Regions from separate parts of the Phytohabitans kaempferiae genome, predicted to be linked through region 1. Evidence: riboswitches for the same ligand, from Rfam matches in the RefSeq annotation. Region 1 holds a riboswitch; the other holds the start of a gene.
The links. Region 1 has a riboswitch for glycine ahead of gcvP (aminomethyl-transferring glycine dehydrogenase). Riboswitches for the same ligand answer to the same signal wherever they lie in the genome.

Region 1 (7,260 bases):
CTCGCTTGGCGCTGCGATCAGCGCGCCGGCGATGATGTCGGCGACCTCGCGGAACTGCTCGGCTCCGAAACCTCGTGTGGCCAGTGCCGCGGTCCCGATGCGCAGTCCGGAGGAGACCATAGGTGGCCGCGGATCGAACGGGACGGCGTTGCGATTCACGGTGATGCCGACAGCGTCCAGCCGATCCTCGGCCTGCTGGCCGTCGAGATCGGAACGACGCAGATCCACCACCACCAGATGCACCTGCGTCCCGCCGGTGAGGACGGTAATGCCTGCGGCCTGGACGTCGTCGGCCAGCAAGCGCCCCGCCAGGATGCGCGCGCCAGCGAGCGTTCTCTGCTGCCTATCCCGGAACTCCTCAGTCGCGGCCAGCTTGAACGCCACGGCCTTGGCCGCAATGACATGTTCCAGCGGCCCGCCCTGCTGGCCGGGAAACACCGCGCTGTTGAGCTTCTTAGCCAGGTCCGCTCGGTTGGTGAGGATCACTCCGCCTCGCGGACCGCCGAGCGTCTTATGCGTGGTCGTGGTGATGACGTCGGCGTGCGGGATCGGGCTCGGGTGCAGGCCGGTCGCGACCAGCCCGGCGAAGTGCGCCATGTCGACCATGAGATACGCCCCGACCAGGTCGGCGATCCGCCGGAACGCGGCGAAGTCCAGGTGCTGCGGGTAGGCCGACCAGCCGGCCACGATCAGCCTCGGCCGGTGCTCGACGGCGAGCCGTTCGACCTCGTCCATGTCGACCCGGTGATCGGTCTCCCGTACGTGGTAGGCCACGACGTCGTAGAGGCGGCCGCTGAAGTTCAGCCGCATGCCGTGGGTCAGGTGGCCGCCGTGGGCGAGGTCGAGTCCGAGGATGGTGTCGCCGGGGTCGAGCAGCGCGGCCATCGCCGAGGCGTTCGCCTGGGCGCCGGAGTGCGGTTGCACGTTAGCGAACTCGGCGCCGAACAGTTCCGTCACGCGATCGATGGCCAGCCGCTCGATCACGTCGACGTGCTCACAACCGCCGTAGTAGCGCCGGCCGGGGTAGCCCTCGGCGTACTTGTTCGTCAGAACCGAGCCCTGCGCTTCCATGGCGGCGACGGGCGCGAAGTTCTCGCTGGCGATCATCTCCAACGTCTGCTGCTGCCGGCGTAGTTCGGCACGGATGGCCGCGTGGATCTCGGGGTCGAAGTCCGCCAGCCGCTGATCCAGGCTCATCAACGGTCCTCACCCTCCGTCAGCGCCTCGTAGGCGGCGGCGTCGAGCAGGTCATGCGAGGCTGTCACGCGGACGCGGAAGAGCCAGCCTGCGCCGAACGGATCGGAGTTGATCAACCCGGCATCCGCGACGACTTCGCCGTTGACCTCGACGACCGTGCCGTCGACGGGCGCGAAGAGATCGCTGACGGACTTGGTGGACTCGATCTCGCCGCAGGTGGCGCCGCCGATGAGGGCGGCGCCGACCGAGGGCAGGTCAATGTAGACCACATCGCCCAAGGCGTCGGCGGCGAAGGCGGTGATCCCGACAGTGGCGACCTCGCCGTCGAGGAGGAGCCACTCGTGCTCAGGGGTGTAGCGCAGGTGCGCGGGGACGGACATCGTCTGGTCTCCTTGGGTACGGGTCAGGGACGGCGGTAGAAGGGCATCGGGACGACCACGACGGCTTCCCTCTTGCCGCGGATGTCGACGAGCAGCTTGGTTCCGGGCTCATGCAGCCCGACTGGGACGTACGCCATGGCGATGGGGTGGCCCAGGGTGGGCGACGGCGCGCCGCTGGTCACGTGGCCGACGACCCCACCGGCAGGGTCGATCACCGTGTAACCGCTGCGCGGCGCGCGCCGACCGGCCGACGCCAGGCCGGCCAAGACCTGACGTGCGCCTTCGTCACGACGCTGAGCCAGCGCCGTGCGGCCGACGAAGTCACCTGGCTTGTCGAACGCCACGAGCCGACCGAGTCCGGCCTCGAACGGCGTGACCTCCGGGTTCAGTTCATGTCCGTAGAGCGGCATTCCCGCCTCGAGCCGTAGCGTGTCACGACAGGCGAGACCGGCGGGGATTAGGCCGTCCGATGAGCCCGCTTCGGTGAGAGCAGCCCAGATCCGGGCAGCGTCGCCAGGGCGGCAGTACACCTCGAACCCGTCCTCCCCGGTGTAGCCGGTCCGGGCAAGCAGCACCTCGCACCCCGTCAGCGATCCGGTCGTGATCGCGTAGTACCGGAGCGCGGACAGGTCGACCGACGTAAGCCGTTCGACGATCGCGGCCGCCGCCGGTCCTTGGACGGCAATCAGTGCCCACTCGTCGGAGGTGTCGCGCACTGAGGTGTCGAAACCGGCAGCACGGTCCTGGAGGGCAGCGGCCACCACCGCCGCGTTGCCTGCGTTGGCAACGACGAGGTAGCGATCGTCGGCCAGGCGGTAGATGACGAGGTCGTCGAGGACGCCGCCGTCGTCGGCGCAGAGCATCGAATACCGAGCACGCCCGATCCCAATCTTCGACGCGTGCCCGACGATGGCATGGTCGAGCGACGCGCCGGCCTCGGGACCCGTCAATTCGATTTCCCCCATGTGCGACAGGTCGAACAGGCCAGCGCGTTCGCGGACCGATTCGTGCTCGGCGATCTCCGATCCGTACCGGACCGGCATCGACCAGCCGGCGAAGTCGGTGAACCAAGCCCCCAGCTCCTCGTGGAGTTCGGTCAATGGGGTGTACCTCGACATCAGCGTCCTCAGCTCTCGAATGTGGCCGGTGCCGGGCACGAGCAGACGAGGTTCCGATCGCCGTAGGCCTGCTCGATCCGGCCTACCGGCGGCCAGTATTTGTCCGGCGACGCGCCCGTGGGGAAGGCGCCGTGTCCGCGGGTGTAGCCGCGGCTCCACTCGTCGCCGGTCACCGCCGCCGTTGTGTGCGGCGCGTGCCGCAGTGCGCTCTCCTCGACGGCCACGACCCCGGCCGCGATCTCGTCGATCTCCCGGCGGATCGCCACCATCGCTTCCACGAAGCGCTCCAGCTCGGCGAGGTCCTCGCTCTCGGTCGGTTCCACCATCAGGGTGCCTGCTACCGGGAAGCTCATCGTCGGGGCGTGGAAACCGAAGTCGATGAGTCGCTTGGCGACGTCGTCGACCGTCACGCCGGTCGCGGCCGTCAACGGTCGCAGGTCCAGGATGCATTCATGGGCGACCAAGCCGTTCTCTCCGACGAACAGGATCGGGAACGAGGGCGACAGCCGTCGAGCGAGATAGTTGGCGCTGAGCACGGCCACCTTGGTGGCCTCGGTCAGGCCCGCGTCGCCCATGAGCCTGATATAGGCCCAAGCGATCGGCAGGATGCCGGCCGATCCGTACGGCGCCGCGCTGATCGTGCCGGCGCCGAGGCGGCGCCGGGGATCGGGGTGAAGCGGATGGGTGGGCAGGTACGGCACCAGGTGTGCGGCGACGGCGATGGGGCCGACGCCCGGCCCGCCGCCACCGTGCGGTACGCAGAACGTCTTATGCAGGTTGAGGTGGGAGACGTCGCCGCCGAACTCACCCGGTCTGGCCACACCGAGCAGAGCGTTGAGGTTGGCGCCGTCGACGTAGACCTGACCGCCGTATTCGTGGACGAGGTCGCACAGCCGGGAGATGCCGTCCTCGTAAACTCCATGGGTCGATGGGTAGGTGACCATCACCGCAGCCAGCTCGTCCGCGTGCTGGCGGCATTTCGCCTCAAGATCCGCCAGGTCGACGGCCCCGTCGTCCTGAGAGGCAATGACGATCACGCGCATCCCGGCCAGCACGGCCGAGGCGGCGTTGGTGCCGTGCGCGCTGGCGGGAATGAGGCACACGTCCCGCCGGGCCTCGCCGCGGTCGCGGTGATACGCACGAATCGCCAGCAACCCCGCCAGTTCACCCTGCGAGCCGGCATTGGGCTGCACGGATACGGCCGCGTACCCCGTGATCTCAGCCAGCCACGTCTCCAGCTGCCTGATCAGCCGCGTGTACCCGGCAACATCTTCCGGTGGCGCGAACGGGTGGAGGTCGGCGAACCCGGCCAACCCGATGGCCTCCATCTGGGTGGTCGCGTTGAGCTTCATCGTGCAGGAGCCCAGCGGGATCATGCCGCGGTCCAAGGCGAAGTCGCGGCCGGACAGCCGGCGCACGTAGCGCAGCATCGCGGTCTCCGACCTGTGCTCGTGGAAGACCGGGTGAGTGAGAAACCCGGACCGGCGGCGCATCCGTTCCGGCAGTCCGCCGGCCGTTTCCTGACGCGCGGCACACGGGGTTGCGCCGAATGCGGCCAGCACAGAACTGATGTGCTCGGCCGTCGTGATCTCCGAGCATGCGACCGCGACGTGATCGGCATCGACCAGCCGGAGCAGCAGACCGGCCTCGTGTGCCGCGTCCACGACAGCCGCGCCACGACCCGGCGCACGCACCGTGAGCGTATCGAAGAAGTGTTCGGTGACGACTGCATGCCCAGCAGCCCGCAGCCCGGCGGCCAGTGCCGTCGCATGGTCGTGGACCTGGCGCGCAATCGCGGTCAGCCCGGCCGGGCCGTGGTAGACGGCGTACATCGACGCCACCACTGCGAGGAGAACCTGCGCGGTGCAGATGTTGGAGGTCGCCCTGTCGCGCCGGATGTGCTGCTCACGTGTCTGCAGTGCCAGCCTGTATGCCGGGTTCCCGGCGGCGTCGACGGAGACACCGACCAGTCGGCCAGGCAGGTGCCGTTCGAGCCCTTTGCGCACCGCCATGAACGCGGCGTGTGGACCTCCATGGAACAGCGGGACGCCGAGGCGCTGCGCGGAGCCGACAGCGATGTCCGCCCCGAACTCTCCCGGTGGGGTGAGCAGTGTGAGAGCCAGCAGGTCAGTGGCTGCCGCCACCAGGGCCCCACGCTCGTGCGCCTGTACGACGAGCGGAGCCAGATCGCGGATCTCCCCCGAGCAGCCGGGATAGGAGATGACGAGACCAAAGAACTCGCCGCCGGGCAGCAAGTCCGTCACGTCGATGAGCTCGACTTCCACCCCGATCGCCGCCGCTCGCGTGCGCAGCACCTCGAGCGTCTGTGGCAGCGTGTCGGAGTCGACCAGGAGCCGCGACGACGACCCCGACGCACGCCGCATCAACATCATCGCCTCGGCGACGGCAGTGCCCTCGTCGAGCAGAGACGCATTGGCAATGGCCAGACCGGTGAGGTCGCCCACCATGGTCTGGAAGTTCAGCAGCGCCTCCAGCCGACCCTGGCTAATCTCCGGCTGATACGGCGTATAGGCGGTGTACCACGCTGGGTCCTGTAGCACGTTGCGACGGATGACGGCCGGCGTGATAGCCGGGTAGTAACCCAACCCAATCATCGGCACTGACACTCGGTTGCGAAAGGCCAGTTCGGCGAGTTCCGCCGCCACATCGGCTTCCGGCACAGGCTGTGGCAATCGCAGCCGGCGGGTGGATCGGATGGCGGCTGGAACGGCTGCATCGATCAAGTGGTCGAGCGTGCCGAAGCCCAGTTCGGCCAGCATCGTCGCCCGGTCACCGGCAGAGATGCCGATATGGCGGGCGGTGAAAGCAGGTTGAGCAGCGTCGGATTCAAGAATCGCGGCCACGTCGGAGGCTCCCTCTGTCCGGCACCACGACACAGTGATGCCATACCTGGTCACCTCCCCGCTCTGTCATCGGTACCTGAGAGCTTCGCCGCCTTGTCAGCAGCTTGCACCGTGGGCGCAGGACGAACTGGGTCCTGACTTTCCAGAGTCGCCTGGCCTGCGCGGTACTCGTGCCTGAGAGTTCTGGGGAGTCTTGCTCCTTCGGCGCCTCACCCTGTGTGGGGCGAGGACTCTCCCGCGCGGGCCGTGACGGCGCGATATGAAGTTGAATGGCAGGGACTCTACATCGGCCGCCGCCCGTTTGTCGCCGGGGTCATCGCCCCCGGCTGCCCTGACGGCCCTTCACACCTGGCCTCTGAGCTGAGAATCAGGCCGTCGGCGGCTCCGTTGACGTCTTCCTGAGATCTCGTCGACATCCCTGCCACCAAGGCCAGCGTTCTCCATTTGGAACGCTCGTACCCAAGGATGAACAACTGAGCGATCGTCCTGTAGGCTCCCCCGCATGGTGCTGGCAACGATCAACCCCGCTACCGGCGTCCGCGAGGACGAGTTCGAAGCCCATGACGCCGCCGAGATCGAGCGTCGTGTAGAGCAGGCCGCCCAGGCGCACTTGGAGTTGCGCGTGACCGGGTTCGAGGACCGTGCACGATGGACGCGCCGGGCCGCCGAGCTCCTCGAAGGTGACGCCGAGGACACCGCCAGAATGATCACTGTCGAGATGGGGAAACCGATCGCCCAGTCGCGCGCGGAGGTATACAAGTGCGCGAAGACGCTGCGGTTTTACGCCGATCACGCGGCCGAATTCCTCGCCGACGAGCACCTCGCAAATCCCTCGGCCGTCAACGCATCGCAGGCGTTCGCTCGTTACCATCCGATCGGCGTGGTACTCGCCGTCATGCCATGGAATTATCCGCTCTGGCAGGTCGTGAGATTTGCCGCGCCCGGACTCATGGCCGGCAACGCCTGCCTCTTGAAACACGCCTCGAACGTCCCGCGGTCTGCGATCTACCTGGACACGCTCTTCGAACGAGCCGGTTTTCCGGCAGGCGCGCTGAACACACTTCTCATCGGCGCACGAGACGTCGAAGCGGTGATCGCGGACCGCAGGGTTGCGGCCGTGACGCTGACCGGCTCAGAGCCTGCCGGCCGTTCGGTCGCAGCGGCGGCAGGCAGGTCGATCAAGAAGACGGTGCTCGAGCTCGGCGGCTCCGACCCGTTCATCGTCATGCCGAGCGCCGACCTTGAGGCTGCCGCGGAGACGGCCGTGCGCGCACGAGTGGCGAACAACGGTCAGTCTTGTATTGCCGGTAAGCGATTTATCGTGCACACGGATGTCCATGACGATTTCCTCCGGCTTTTCGTCAAGCACATGGCCGACCTCACCGTCGGCGATCCCCTCGATGAGGCGACGGATGTCGGCCCGCTAGCGACCCGCGGTGGCCGCGACGAACTCGCCGAGCTCGTCGACGACGCCGTTGCCAAGGGCGCGACCGTCCTTGTCGGGGGTTTTACACCGGACCGCCCGGGGTGGTTCTATCAGCCCACGGTCGTCACCGGCCTGACCAGCGAGATGCGTTTGGTCGGCGAGGAAGCCTTCGGGCCCGTGGCTTCGGTCTATCGGGCGCAGGATCGGCAGGACGCCGTCCGGATCGCCAACCAGACCACCTTCGGGCTGAGCTCGGCTGTGTGGAGCAACGATCG
Region 2 (7,260 bases), on a different contig from region 1:
CCTCATCCGAAGGGTGGATTCTCCCGTGTTAGTGCCATTACCTGTTCGAAAGAGTGTCGTTCTGCTTGGTAGCGTGCGTCACTGGTCATGTGAACCGTGACACAGCACCCCCACAGCCCGGAGAACCCGATGTGTTCGCACCAAACACCCTGCCCCTCAGCTGAAGCCACCGACCGGGACGCCGCACGCGTCGTCGCGTGTTTCCCGGAGCAAGGCTGGAGCCTGCTCTGCAACGGCGTCATCCTCTTCGAGGACACCGGCGAGCTCCTGCCCGACGGCAGGACCATCGCCCCGCACCGCGGCCCGGCACGCCACGCCCTCGCCGCCTGAGAAAGCGCACGCTCCATCTGAGTGAGCATGCCACCCGCCTCGCCCCCATCGTCGTCGGGCTGAGGCACTCGACGGACACCGTCGTCCCTCATCGGTAAGGCCGCCGGCTCGCGCGGCCATGCGAGCGTGCCCGCGAGGGGACGCCCCGCACGGCGCGGACCCGACCCGGCCCCCACGAGCGCGCCCGCCGCCGTGACGCGGCTCCCAGGGCGGCCCTGTGCGCCGCTGGCCCGCCTCTTGGCCTCACACGCCGGGCCACGGCCGGAAAACACTCCCCGGACGCCGAGGCCCGGCGGGCCGGCCGGTCAGGCGTAGGAGTCGACCGGCGGGCAGGCGCACACCAGGTTGCGGTCACCGAAGGCACCGTCGATCCGGCGTACCGGCGGCCAGTACTTCCCCTCGCGGGAGACCCCGTCGGGGTAGGCGGCCACCGAGCGCGGGTACGGATGGGTCCACTCGTCGGCGGTGACCATCGACGCGGTGTGCGGCGCGTTGGCGAGCGGGTTGTCCGCGCCCCAGGTCGCCGCCGCGTCGATCTCGGCACGGATGGCCACCATCGCGTCGCAGAAGCGGTCGAGCTCGGCCAGGTCCTCGGACTCGGTCGGCTCCACCATCAGCGTGCCGGCCACCGGAAACGACATCGTCGGCGCGTGGAAGCCGTAGTCGATCAGGCGCTTGGCCACGTCGTCGACGCTCACGCCGGTCGCCTTGGTCAGCGGCCGCAGGTCGAGGATGCATTCGTGGGCGACCAGGCCCTTGTTGCCCGCGTACAGCACCGGGTAGTGCTCGCGCAGCCGCGCCGCCACGTAATTGGCCGCCAGCACCGCCGCGCCGGTCGCCCGGGTCAGGCCGTCGGCGCCCATCATCCGCAGGTACGCCCACGGGATCGGCAGGATCCCCGCGGACCCGAACGGCGCCGCGGACACCGCCCCCGCCGCCTCGCCACCGCCCGCGGACGGCAGGTACGGCGCCAGGTGGGCACGCACCGCCACCGGCCCGACCCCCGGCCCGCCACCGCCGTGCGGGATGCAGAACGTCTTGTGCAGGTTGAGGTGCGACACGTCGGCGCCGAAGCGGCCCGGCTTGGCGTAGCCGACGAGCGCGTTGAGGTTGGCGCCGTCGACGTACACCTGGCCGCCCGCGTCGTGCACCTTGGCGCAGAGCGAGGCGATGCCGGTCTCGTACACGCCGTGGGTCGAGGGGTACGTCACCATCACCGCCGCGAGCGTGTCGCGGTGCGCGGCGATCTGGCGGTCGAGGTCGACCAGGTCGACGTTGCCGTCCGGGTCGCAGGCCACCACGACCACGCGCATCCCGGCCATCACCGCGCTGGCCGCGTTGGTGCCGTGCGCGCTGGACGGGATCAGGCACACGTCGCGGCCGGTGTCGCCGCGGGACAGGTGGTACGCCCGGATCGCCAGCAGCCCGGCCAGCTCGCCCTGGGAGCCGGCGTTGGGCTGCACGCTCACCGCGTCGTACCCGGTGACCTCGGCGAGCCACCCCTCCAACTGGCCGATCAGCTCCCGGTAGCCGGCCGCCTGCGACGCCGGCGCGAACGGGTGCACGTCGGCGAACTCCGGCCAGGTGACCGGCTCCATCTCGGTGGTGGCGTTGAGCTTCATCGTGCAGGAGCCGAGCGGGATCATGCCGCGGTCGAGCGCGTAGTCCTTGTCGGCGAGGCGCCGCAGGTAGCGCAGCATGGCCGTCTCGGAGTGGTGGCTGTGGAAGACCGGATGCGTGAGGTACTCGGACGCGCGCGCCAGCGGCACCGACGCGGTGACCGGCTCGACCGGGGCGACCCCGAAGGCGGCCCACACCTCGGCCAGGTGCGCGGGCGTGGTCGTCTCGTCGCAGGCGATCCCCACCGCGTCGGGCGAGGCGAGCCGCAGGTTGACCCCGCGCGCCGCGGCGGCCTCGACGACCTCGGCGGCCCGCCCCGGCACCACCGCGGTCACCGTGTCGAAGAAGTCGTCGCTGACCAGCGGCACCCCGCCAGCCCGCAGCCCCGCCGCGAGCGTCGCCGCTCGGTCGGCGACCCGGGACGCGATCGCGCGCAGCCCGGCCGGGCCGTGGTAGACGGCGTACATGCCGGCCATCACGGCGAGCAGCACCTGGGCGGTGCAGATGTTGCTGGTCGCCTTCTCCCGGCGGATGTGCTGCTCGCGGGTCTGCAACGCCAGCCGGTACGCCGGCGCGCCGTCCGCGTCGCGGGAGACGCCCACCAGGCGGCCGGGCAGCATCCGCTCCAGCCCCGCGCGGACCACGAGGTAGCCGGCGTGCGGGCCGCCGAACCCCATCGGTACGCCGAACCGCTGCGTGGTGCCGGCCGCGATGTCGGCGCCGATCTCCCCCGGCGGGCGCAGCAGCGTGAGCGCCAGCAGGTCGGCGGCGACGGTGACCAGCGCGCCGACCCCGTGCGCCGCCTCGACCAGCGCGGCGTGGTCGCGCACCACGCCGGACGCGCCGGGGTACTGGAGGTGCAGCCCGAAGAACTCGCCGGGCAGCGGCTCGGAGGCCAGGTCGACCACCCGCACCGTGATGCCGAGCGGCTCGGCCCGCGTGCGGATGACCGAAAGCGTCTGCGGCAGCGCGTCGGCGTCCACCACGTACACCATGCTGGTGCTCTTGCTCGCGCGGCGGGCGAGGGTCATCGCCTCGGCCGCGGCGGTCGCCTCGTCGAGCATGGAGGCGTTGGCGGTGGTGAGGCCGGTGAGGTCGGCCACCATGGTCTGGAAGTTGAGCAGCGCCTCCAGCCGCCCCTGGCTGATCTCCGGCTGGTACGGCGTGTACGCGGTGTACCAGGCCGGGTTCTCCAGCACGTTGCGGCGGATCACCGCCGGCGTGTGTGTGCCGTGGTAGCCGAGGCCGATCATCGAGACCGCCACGGTGTTGCGCGAGGCGAGCGCGCGCAGCTCGGCGAGCGCCTCCTCCTCGGTGGCGGCCGGCGGCAGGTCGAGCCCCTCGTGCCAGCGGATCACCTCGGGTATCGCGGCGTCCATCAGCTCGTCGAGCGAGCCGTATCCGACGGTCTCCAGCATGCGGCGCTGCTCGGCGCCGGAGGGTCCGATGTGGCGGGCGGCGAAACTCATGGGCGGCTCCTGGAAGGTCGGCTCAGCAACCTCCCCCTCTGTCGCGCCAGCGCTCCAGAGTCGCCTGCCCTCGCGGTCCTTTTGCCTGAGAGGTTCCGGGGAGGATTTGCCCCTTCGGCGCCGCCAGTCGATGCTGGCGGTCTCTCCCGCGCGGGTGGTACCGGCGAGGTCAAACCTACCAGGACGCGTGTTTCGCCCGGATGTCCTGGTCCCCCACAAGATCCACCACCTGGGCGGCCGAGGGACGTTGCGCGATCTCGCAAGGTCCGGTCACGAAGGGATCACGGCGACCGCCGGGTCCGGCGCGGGCTGGTTGCATGGGCGCCGCACAAGGAAGGTCAGGAGTACGCCTTGCACGACATCGCGCTCGAACCACGCGAACGCGCCCTCATCGAGCTGCTCGCCCGCGGGCACACCGACGCCAGCGCGGCCCGCGAGCTGCGCATCAGCGCCCGCTCGGTCTCCTACATCCTGCGCGGGCTGATGGACCGCCTCGGTGTGGACAACCGCTTCCAGCTCGGCCTCGCGCTCGGCGCCCTGCGCGCCGCCCAGCCCGCCGACCCACGGCCTCCGGGCGATCCGCCCGGAGAGGACCGGTGACCGGGGGAGCCTCAGCCCGCCCGGCGGCGCGCCCGCCGGGCGGCCAGCTCGTCGCCCACCATCGCGTCGGTGTCGTCGGCGTCGGCGGCGGCCACCTCGGTCGTCACCGGCGCGCCCGCGGCCGGCTCCGCCGGCAGGTGCGACAGCGAGCCCTGGATCTCCTTGAAGGCGCCGCCGATGGCGATGCCGAACACGCCCTGGCCACCCTGGAGCAGGTCGACGACCTCCTCCGGCGAACGGCACTCGTAAACCGTCGTGCCGTCGGAGATCAGCGTGATGCCGGCCAGGTCGTCGACACCGCGCGAGCGGAGGGTCTCGATCGCCTTCCGGATGTTCTGCAGGGAGACGCCGGCGTCGAGCAGCCGCTTGACCACCTTGAGCACGACCAGGTCGCGAAACGAGTACAGCCGCTGCGTGCCCGAGCCCGAGGCGTCCCGGATGCTCGGCACCACCAGCGCCGTGCGCGCCCAGTAGTCCAGCTGTCGGTAGCTGATCCCGACCGCGTGGCAGGCGGTCACACCGCGATATCCGACGGTGTCGACCTCTTCGCCGCCCACGGCGGCTACTGAGGAGGAACCCTCATCCATGTGGCAACCTCCCAACGGGGCTGTGCCGGCTGGCGCTCGCAAAGAAGGCCCGCGCCGGCCGCCGGGCCAACCCTATAGCGCATGTGGAGGGTTGCCGGGGAAGGTTTGGCCCGACACGCCGCGCCCGAGGGATGGTTCACCCCTAGCCGGCGAAGTCCTCCGGGCGCACCTGCTCCAGGAACTCCCGGAACTTCTCCACCTCGTCTTCCTGCTCGTCCGGGATCACGATCCCGGCCTCGCTCAGCACCTGCTCGGCGCAGCGGATCGGGGCGCCGACACGCAGCGCCAGCGCGATCGAGTCGCTCGGCCGGGCCGAGACCCGCAGCCCGTCGCCGATCAGCAGGTCGGCGTAGAACACGTTTTCCTTCAGCTCGGTGATCTCGACCGCGCGCAACGGGGCCTTCAGGGCCGCCAGGATGTCGCGCAGCAGGTCGTGGGTGAGTGGCCGGGCCGGTTTGACGCCCTGCTGCTCGTACGCGATCGCGGTGGCCTCGACCGCACCGATCCAGATCGGCAGGTAACGGTCGCCCTCGACCTCTCTGAGCAGCACGATCGGCTGGTTGCTGGGCAGCTCCACCCGCACCCCGACCACGCTCAGCTCGCGCACCGCCGCCTCCGTGTGGTTGTGTCTTCCCGCCTCACCGTCACGGTACACGGACCGCCGGTGGCCCGTCCCCTGCGGTTTGTGTCAACGCCACCGAGCCGTTGACACGGCCGCCTCAGCGCCCCAGCGCATCGCGCAGCCCCGCGCGTACCAGCGCCGCGTGCAACTGCTGCGAGAGGCGCGCCAGGTCAGCCGCGGTCTGGTCGGCGCGGGCCCGGGCCGCCGGGTCGTTCTGCCGCGCCAGCGGGGCCAGCAGCTGGGTGAAAAGCCCCACCTCGCGGTCGGCCGCGGCCCGGTACGCGCGCAGGTGCCGGGGCTCCAGCCCGAACGCGGCCAGCCCGGCCACCGCGGTGGCGACGGCGAGCGCGTCGGCGTCGTACCGCCCGGGGGCGATCGGCGCGAGCAGCCCCAGCCGCTCCACCTCGCCGAGCGTCGTCACGTCCAGCCCCGAACGGGCGACCAGCTCGTCGCGGGTCAGCCGCGAGTCACCCTCGGGCGCGGAGCCGACCGCCACCAGGCGCACCGGGGCCGCGTCGCGCGAGGCGAGCTGCTCACGGATCACCCGCAGCGGGAGGTACTGGTCGCGCTGCGCGCTCAGCACGAAGCGCAGCCGGGCGATGTCGTCCCAGCTGTACTTGCGGTAGCCGGCCGGGGTCCGCCGCGGCTCGACGAGCCCCTCCGCCTCGAGAAAGCGCAGCTTGGAGATGGTGGTGTCGGGAAACTCCGCGCGCAGTTCGGCGAGCACCTCGCCAATGCTCATCAGCGCTGGCGGCGGCGCTCCCGCCTCGGCCCGCTCCGCCGTCACCCTCTACCCAGCCCCCTGGTGCTCGTGCGTGGCGCCACCGGGCGCGGTCATCGGGCGTCGTCCGGCCGGGGGCCGGCGATGAAGACGAGGCGGAACTTGCCGATCTGCACCTCGTCGCCGTTGCTGAGCGTGGCCGCCTCGACCCGCTCGCGGTTGACGTACGTGCCGTTGAGGCTCCCCACGTCACGCACCGTGAACGTGCCGCCGTCGCGATGGAACTCCGCGTGCCGCCGGGAAACCGTCACGTCGTCGAGGAAGATGTCGCTGTCCGGATGGCGGCCACTGGTCGTCACGTCGTGGTCGAGCAGGAACCGCGCGCCCGCGTTGGGCCCCCGCCGTACGACGAGCAACGCCATGCCGGGCGGCAGCGAGCCTGACATGCGGCTCGGCACCACGTCCGTGTCAGGCCCCTCGAGCACCTCGTCGAGCGAGCCGAGGTTGAGCGTGGACGTGACGTCGAGTGGGGGAAACTCGTCGTCTGGGCGAGTCATCTGACCACCTCACGGATCTCATTCGGGCAGCGCTGAGCACGGGTCTGGCTCGACTGGGCGAGCCTAGCCAGCGCCGAAATACAGGGTCAACCGGACGCGCGGGCAGATGCCGCGCGAGGTCAGCTCGCCGTCAGTTCACGGTACGCCGAGGCGGTCAACAGCCCTTCGACAGCCGCCGGATCGGCCGGCTCGATCTCGACCAGCCATCCCTCGCCGTACGGGTCGGTGTTGATGACCTCGGGCTCCTCGGCCAGCTTGTCGTTTCGGGCGACCACGGTGCCCGCCAGCGGCGCGTAGATCTCCGACACGCTCTTGGTCGACTCCACCTCGCCGAACGCCTCGCCCGCCGCCACCGCCGCGCCCGGCTCGGGCAGCTGCACGTAGACGATGTCACCGAGCGCGTCCTGGGCGAAATGGGTGATGCCCACCCGCACCGGCCCGCCACCCGCAGCGGCCACCCACTCGTGCTCGGCCGTGTAACGCAGATCCTCGGGAATCACAGACGATCCTTCACATCAGGAGGTGGGACGCGCGTGCTGCAGGCTGGTGGGAGCGCGAAGCGCCGACACGTCGACCACCTCGTGCTCCTGCACGATCACCGTACCGTTGTCGTTCCCCACCGACTCCACCACCCCGCCGGGAATCTTCAGCGCGGTCTCCATGGTCCGGGGCTCGCCGATCACCGTGATCGTGTACGGCGCGGAGAGCCTCCGCCCGTCCACGCCCACGCCGCCCTCCTGGTCGAGAAACCAGG

Region 2: it holds a riboswitch for glycine, as region 1 does, so the genes downstream of both, gcvP (aminomethyl-transferring glycine dehydrogenase) here and gcvP (aminomethyl-transferring glycine dehydrogenase) in region 1, are expected to answer to the same signal.

What each region holds. Positions count from the first base shown of each region.
Region 1 covers NZ_JBHLUH010000023.1:62,493-69,752, reverse strand. Annotated here, with positions in the region: gene glyA (serine hydroxymethyltransferase) at 1-1,197, opposite strand, end outside; gene gcvH (glycine cleavage system protein GcvH) at 1,197-1,577, opposite strand; gene gcvT (glycine cleavage system aminomethyltransferase GcvT) at 1,601-2,695, opposite strand; gene gcvP (aminomethyl-transferring glycine dehydrogenase) at 2,704-5,559, opposite strand; glycine riboswitch at 5,613-5,711, opposite strand; glycine riboswitch at 5,712-5,807, opposite strand; gene ACFFIA_RS15425 (NADP-dependent succinic semialdehyde dehydrogenase) at 6,062-7,260, shown strand, end outside.
Region 2 covers NZ_JBHLUH010000085.1:11,842-19,101, reverse strand. Annotated here, with positions in the region: gene ACFFIA_RS38995 (chorismate-binding protein) at 1-6, opposite strand, end outside; gene ACFFIA_RS38990 (DUF5999 family protein) at 130-330, shown strand; gene gcvP (aminomethyl-transferring glycine dehydrogenase) at 636-3,419, opposite strand; glycine riboswitch at 3,483-3,578, opposite strand; gene ACFFIA_RS38980 (LuxR C-terminal-related transcriptional regulator) at 3,771-4,019, shown strand; gene ACFFIA_RS38975 (MerR family transcriptional regulator) at 4,031-4,606, opposite strand; gene ACFFIA_RS38970 (bifunctional nuclease family protein) at 4,749-5,213, opposite strand; gene ftsR (transcriptional regulator FtsR) at 5,326-5,970, opposite strand; gene odhI (oxoglutarate dehydrogenase inhibitor Odhl) at 6,063-6,506, opposite strand; gene gcvH (glycine cleavage system protein GcvH) at 6,626-7,006, opposite strand; gene ACFFIA_RS38950 (DUF881 domain-containing protein) at 7,022-7,260, opposite strand, start outside.